Regions from separate parts of the Streptomyces sp. UG1 genome, predicted to be linked through region 1. Evidence: riboswitches for the same ligand, from Rfam matches in the RefSeq annotation. Region 1 holds a riboswitch; the other holds the start of a gene.
What was found. A riboswitch is a leader RNA that binds a small molecule or an ion and turns the genes downstream of it on or off. The one in region 1 is predicted to bind ZMP and ZTP.

Region 1 (3,206 bases):
TCGCGCGTTCAAGGTTGAACCAAGATTTTCGAGTGTCCGAAACAAACCTCTTGGTCAGTTTTCTGACGGTACTTGCGGTAAGTTATTACGTGATTCTTACGAGGCTCCGTGAAGCGCTTGCCGAAAGGCTTGGAAAATGCTCAGACTCGGTATTCCGCTCCGTGCAAAAAGAAGTCACCGCCCACTCGATTTACCACCCGGCGTCGGCTGCACTCGAGCACGGCGCTCACCCGCTATCCCACGAGGGAACCCTGCTGGGCCGCGAGGGCACGCTTCCTGCCGCATGTGATCCTTTGACGGCCGTCCGCCGAAGGCGCGTCGGGGCCGACGGCGTGCCCCGGTGGCCGGCTCACACCCCGAGCACGCCCCGCAACTGGGCCAGCCCCCAGTCCAGATCCTCCTTCCCGATCACCAAGGGCGGCGCGATACGGATCGTCGCCCCATGTGTGTCCTTCACCAGCACCCCCCGCTCCATCAACTGCTCGGACACCTCCCGCCCCGTGCCATGCCCCCGGGCGATGTCCACCCCGGCCCACAGCCCCCGCCCCCGCACCTCCGTCACCCGCCCGGTCCCCGCCAACTGCCCCAGCTCCCGGTGCAGATGCGCGCCCAGCTCCGCCGCCCGCTCCTGGAACTCGCCCGTCCGCAGCATCGCGATCACCTCCAGCGCCACCGCACACGCCAGCGGATTCCCACCGAACGTCGACCCGTGCTCCCCGGGCCGGAACACCCCGAGCACCTCGGCCGACGACACCACCGCCGACACCGGCACGATCCCGCCCCCGAGCGCCTTCCCCAGGACGTACATGTCCGGCACCACACCCTCGTGCTCGCACGCGAAGGTGCGCCCCGTACGCCCCAGCCCCGACTGGACCTCGTCCGCCACGAACAGCACGTTCCGCTCCCGCGTCAGCTCCCGTACCGCCGGCAGATAGCCCGCCGGGGGGACCACCACCCCCGCCTCACCCTGGACCGGCTCCAGCAGCACGGCCACGGTGTTCTCCGTCAGCGCCTCCCGCATCGCCGTCAGATCCCCGTACGGCACGATCGCGAATCCCGGCGTGTACGGCCCGAAGTCCGCCCGCGCCTCCGGGTCGGTGGAGAAGCTGATGATCGTCGTCGTACGGCCGTGGAAGTTGTTGCCCGCCACCACGATCTTCGCCATCTCCGCCGGCACGCCCTTGACGCGGTACCCCCACTTCCGGGCGGTCTTCACGGCCGTCTCCACCGCCTCCGCCCCCGTGTTCATCGGCAGCACCATCTCCATCCCGCACAGCTCGGCGAGCTGCGCGCAGAACGCCGCGAACCGGTCGTGATGAAACGCCCGCGACGTCAGCGTCACCCGCTCGAGCTGCGCCTTCGCCGCGTCCAGGATCCGCCGGTTGCGGTGCCCGAAGTTCAGCGCCGAATACCCGGCCAGCAGATCCAGATACCGCCGCCCCTCCACATCCGTCATCCAGGCCCCGTCGGCCGTCGCCACCACGACCGGCAGCGGCTGGTAGTTGTGCGCGCTGTGCGCGTCGATCGCGGCGATCAGGGATTCGTTGGTGCTCGACGTACCCACGGGGCTCTCCGTTTCCGCCACCGCGAGGGCTCGTGTCCCGGCAGTCACGAGGCTCGCGGCCACTGTCCAGTTCCTGCCTTGCGAGTGCTGTGCGGCCCCTTCCTATCGTTGCTCGCATGGTGGACGCGGGACCATCGCTCACCGGCGCGCCCGGTAGGCTGATCGGCGGGCCGTGACTGGCGCGCTGGGATGGACCAACCATCGGGGAGCGGCCCCTGGGCCAAGTCCAGACCGAGTGCCGTGCGCCTGGGCCGTACCGTGAACGCTGCACACGACGTCCGGAGGTCCCCATGTCAGCCGAGCCCCTCTCCACCGAGTCCACCGCCTTCCGTTCCGCCCTCGACGTGATCCGCGCCGTCGAGCCGCGCGTGGCCGACGCCATCGGCCAGGAGGTCGCCGACCAGCGCGAGATGCTCAAACTGATCGCCTCCGAGAACTACGCCTCCCCGGCCACCCTCCTGGCGATGGGCAACTGGTTCAGCGACAAGTACGCCGAGGGCACCGTCGGCCGCCGCTTCTACGCCGGCTGTCGCAACGTCGACACCGTCGAGTCCCTCGCCGCCGAGCACGCCAAGGAGCTCTTCGGCGCCCGCCACGCCTACGTCCAGCCGCACTCCGGCATCGACGCCAACCTCGTCGCCTTCTGGGCCGTCCTCGCCCAGCGCGTCGAGGCCCCCGCCCTGGAGAAGGCCGGCGTCCGCCAGGTCAACGAACTCTCCGAGGCCGACTGGGCCGAACTGCGCCGCGCCTTCGGCAACCAGCGCATGCTCGGCATGTCCCTGGACGCCGGCGGCCACCTCACCCACGGCTTCCGCCCGAACATCTCCGGCAAGATGTTCGACCAGCGCTCCTACGGCACCGACCCCGCCACGGGCCTGATCGACTACGAGGCGCTGCGTGTCTCCGCCCGCGAGTTCAAGCCGCTGATCATCGTCGCCGGCTACTCCGCCTACCCCCGTCTCGTGAACTTCCGGATCATGCGCGAGATCGCCGACGAGGTCGGCGCCACGCTCATGGTCGACATGGCCCACTTCGCGGGTCTCGTCGCCGGCAAGGTCCTCACCGGCGACTTCGACCCGGTCCCGCACGCCCAGATCGTCACCACCACCACCCACAAGTCGCTGCGCGGCCCGCGCGGCGGCATGGTCCTGTGCGACGACTCCCTCAAGGACCAGGTCGACCGCGGCTGCCCGATGGTCCTCGGCGGCCCGCTCCCGCATGTCATGGCCGCCAAGGCCGTCGCCCTGGCCGAGGCCCGCCGGCCCGCCTTCCAGGACTACGCCCAGCGCATCGTCGACAACTCCCGCGCCCTGGCCGAGGGCCTGATGCGCCGCGGCGCCACCCTGGTGACCGGCGGCACCGACAACCACCTCAACCTGATCGACGTCGCCTCCTCCTACGGCCTCACCGGCCGTCAGGCCGAGGCCGCGCTCCTCGAATCCGGCATCGTCACCAACCGCAACGCCATCCCGGCCGACCCCAACGGCGCCTGGTACACCTCCGGCATCCGCATCGGCACCCCCGCCCTGACCACCCGGGGCCTGGGCACCGCCGAGATGGACGAGGTCGCCGCCCTCATCGACCGCGTCCTGACCACCACCGAGCCGGGCACGACCAAGTCGGGCGCCCCGTCCAAGGCCGC
Region 2 (3,206 bases), on a different contig from region 1:
CGCAGGAAGGTGTTCAGGGCGCGCTGATCGTCCTGGGTCTGGACGAGTTCGTTGACGCGGTCTGTGCCGAGGGCACGGATGAGTTCGTCTTCGAGATCGGCCGTGCAGACGAAGATGTCGCGTTGGGCGAGACCGGTGCCGTGCAGGGCGCGGCTGTAGTAAGGACGCTCTGCCACGTCGCAGAGTCCGGTGAGACGCAGGCCGAGGCCGGCCGGTCCGAGGACCCGGGCATAGCGTGCGACGCTCATGGCACCGCCCATGGCCAGAAGACAGGCTCCCTCGGCCGGCAGGTCCCGACCGCGTCGCGCGGCCAGTGTGCCGACTGCGGCGGCGTCGCTGGGCCCTTCGAGCAGAACGACGGTCCGTACGGACAACTCGGCGGCGAGTTCACGCGCGGGGCGGTCGGGGCCGCCAGCTGCCCATGCGGTGACTGCTTCCTGGAATGCGCCCATGTCGGCCATGGGACTGAGTGTCCGCTTGTGCGCGGCTGCCGTGCCAGGCGTTTTCCGTCACGGGCGACGGCCGTCGCCACGGCGTCCAGGCCATAGCGCGCATGCACACCTCAAGTCGCGCTACTCCCCGCCGGGCGGGTGCTGCCGGTGCTCGGGCAGGCTCGCGAGGTTCGACGCCCATCGCCGCATCCCTGTGTTCTTCGCCATCGCCGCATAGCGTTCGAACTGTTCGCGGCACAGATGTCTGAGGATGCCGCCGCCGATGGCTGGAACCCGCGCGAACTCCTCGCCGGGCTGTAGCGGCTCCCACTGGGTCAGGACCTCGGCTGCGCCGTCGCTGGGGGATTCGAGTCCGTACCAGATCTGGTTCACCCCCAGGGCCACGGCGGCACCCAGGCACATCAGGCACGGTTCCAGGGATACGGCGAGGGTGAGCGGGCCGGTACGCCTTCGCCACCCCAACCGTTGATCAGCCTCGATCATCGCCAGCAGATCGGCGTGGACGAGCCGCCGGCCGAGGGCCTGTTCCTGTGTACGCCCGCCCGACGATCTCACCGTCCATGGCCACGACTGCGCCGATGGGCAGCTCGCCCGCAGCCAGGGCTTCTTCGGCGACCTCGATCGCGAGGCCGACCAGCCGCTCAGCGGCGCGGGATTTCCCCTGCCAGTCCGGATTCATCACGCGCCTGCCTTGGCCGCGTCCAGGGCGGCGAAGACGGTGAGGGCGTCGCGGACGGCCGCGACGTCATGGGTGCGGATGAAATCCGCCCCGTGCCACGCCGCGTACAGCTCCGCCGCCACCGTGGCCGCACCGATCCGGGACAGACCGCTCCCGGTGAGTGCCCGGAGAAGCGACTTCCGGGAGGGCGACACCAGGACCGGCACCCCGAACCGGGCCTTCAACCGCCCGAGGCCGGCCAGGGCCCGCAGGGACGGTTCCGGACTGCTGCCCAGGAAATAGCCCAGCCCCGGATCGATGACCAGCCGGTCCCGACCGATGCCGGCTGCCTCCAGAGCGGCCAGGCGCTCGGCGAAGAACTCGCCGATCCCCTCCCACACGGCCGCGGGATCGGTCATCACCGTGGTGGCGGGCCCGCTGCGCTGCACGCAGTGCATGACGATGAGCCGGCAGTTGCCGCCGGCCAGCTCCTCGTACCGGGCGGGATCGGGGAATCCCTGGATGTCGTTGAGGTACGCCGCCCCGTGAGCGGCAGCGAAGCGCTGGGTCTTCGGCAGGAACGAGTCGACCGACACCGGCACGCCCTCGGCGACCAACTCGTCGATGACATCGGCCAGTCGCCTGATCTCCTCGGCCGCGGTGACCTCCCGGGCGGCCGGGTTGCTCGCCGCGGGACCCAGCTCGATGATGTCCGCCCCGTCCGACCGCAGCCGCCGCGCGTGCGCCAGCGCGTCCTCGGCGGCCAGGAATCGGCCGCCGTCCGAGAACGAGTCCGCGGTGATGTTGACGACGCCGACCAGCAAGGGCCGTTCGGCGGTCATGGGTGAGGTGTCCAGGTGTCGTTCCACGGCGTGCCTCCCAGGTTGCTCCCAAGAAGCCCAGGCGCGCGGCACACGTCCATGTGACGAAGCCGCTCCCCGATGGTTACGCCCATCCCGACACGCCAGTCACGACTCGAGCCCACGGTATCCGAGCCCCGGCCGCCCGCGGCAACCGATTTCTCCAGCGCGTGGCCGCGCGAGCGTGGAGCACTGGCTGCGGGTTCGCTCAGTTGAAGGGAACGGCGTCTGCCGGGGCGGTGTGCCAGTTGGTGACGATCGGCTTCTCGACCGTGATGGTGCCGACCGGCAGGGAGACCGGGTTGGGGTCGTCATCACCGACGCCGACGATGATGCTGTCCAGTTCCTTGCCGCCGTTTGAGCTGGTGGTCTTCGGGTTCACGCCGGCGTATGCGGTGGTGCTCCCGCTCAGCTTGATCTGCCGGCCGACGGCCTGCTCGGCGGGACCCGCCTGGGTGCCGTCGGATCCGAACGCCACGGTCGGCAGCGCGGCCGGCAGGTAACAGGTGATCCCCGACTTCGCCTTCGCGATGATCAGGATGTATCCGCCCGCCTGAGTCTCGGACCTGGTGCTCCAGGAGATGTCGTTGGCGCCACAGGTCTGCCCGACCGGCTCCCGCCCGCCGCTGCCGGTGTCGGCGCCGTCCCCGTCCCTGGTTCCCTGGCCCGACGCGTCAGAGCCCTTGTCGGCGCCCTTGCCGCCTCCCGTGGTCGACGACCCTGACGGGGTGGCCGCCGCATCGCCGGTCGGAGTGGCGGACGAAGACCCCTGCGCGGCGCCGCTGTCCGTGGACTCGTCCGTGTCCTGGCACGCGGTCATCAGCATGGCGCCGCCCACGAGGGCTGCGGAGACGAGGATGGCCTTGCGACGGTTGCCGGACATGAAATCCCCCTGAGTCATTGGTGGTTGAGGCCGAAGTTGTTCGGCTTCTCGGTGCCTTTCTCGATCACTATGAGGAGCCTGCGGGCCGAGGGGATCCCGGTGCCTTCGTTCCAGGACATCGCTGTCACGAACTGGTGACATGATCACGAAGCCGAAATCGAGGCGGCTCCCGGAAGTACGACGCGGAAGAGTAGGCACTACGAGCCGACGTTCGAGGCCAGAGGCCAGAGGCCGGATGCCACCTGCCGAACTCAGGCCAGGGACTCGAAGTAGGCCTTCTGAGCGGGGTAATAGTCGTCGCAGTCGGGCCGTGGCCCGCCCGTGCGAGCTGCGGTGAGCATGTCCAGGTAGTA

Region 2: it holds a riboswitch for ZMP and ZTP, as region 1 does, so the genes downstream of both, folP (dihydropteroate synthase) here and ACP4J3_RS00335 (glycine hydroxymethyltransferase) in region 1, are expected to answer to the same signal.

The regions. Positions count from the first base shown of each region.
Region 1 covers NZ_JBNGGG010000001.1:81,977-85,182, forward strand. The annotation lists gene rocD (ornithine--oxo-acid transaminase) at 350-1,564, opposite strand; ZMP/ZTP riboswitch at 1,727-1,823, shown strand; gene ACP4J3_RS00335 (glycine hydroxymethyltransferase) at 1,855-3,206, shown strand, end outside.
Region 2 covers NZ_JBNGGG010000025.1:21,987-25,192, reverse strand. The annotation lists gene ACP4J3_RS26645 (TOPRIM nucleotidyl transferase/hydrolase domain-containing protein) at 1-461, opposite strand, end outside; gene ACP4J3_RS26640 (deaminase) at 573-1,007, opposite strand; gene folP (dihydropteroate synthase) at 1,131-1,952, opposite strand; ZMP/ZTP riboswitch at 2,001-2,092, opposite strand; gene ACP4J3_RS26630 (hypothetical protein) at 2,179-2,853, opposite strand.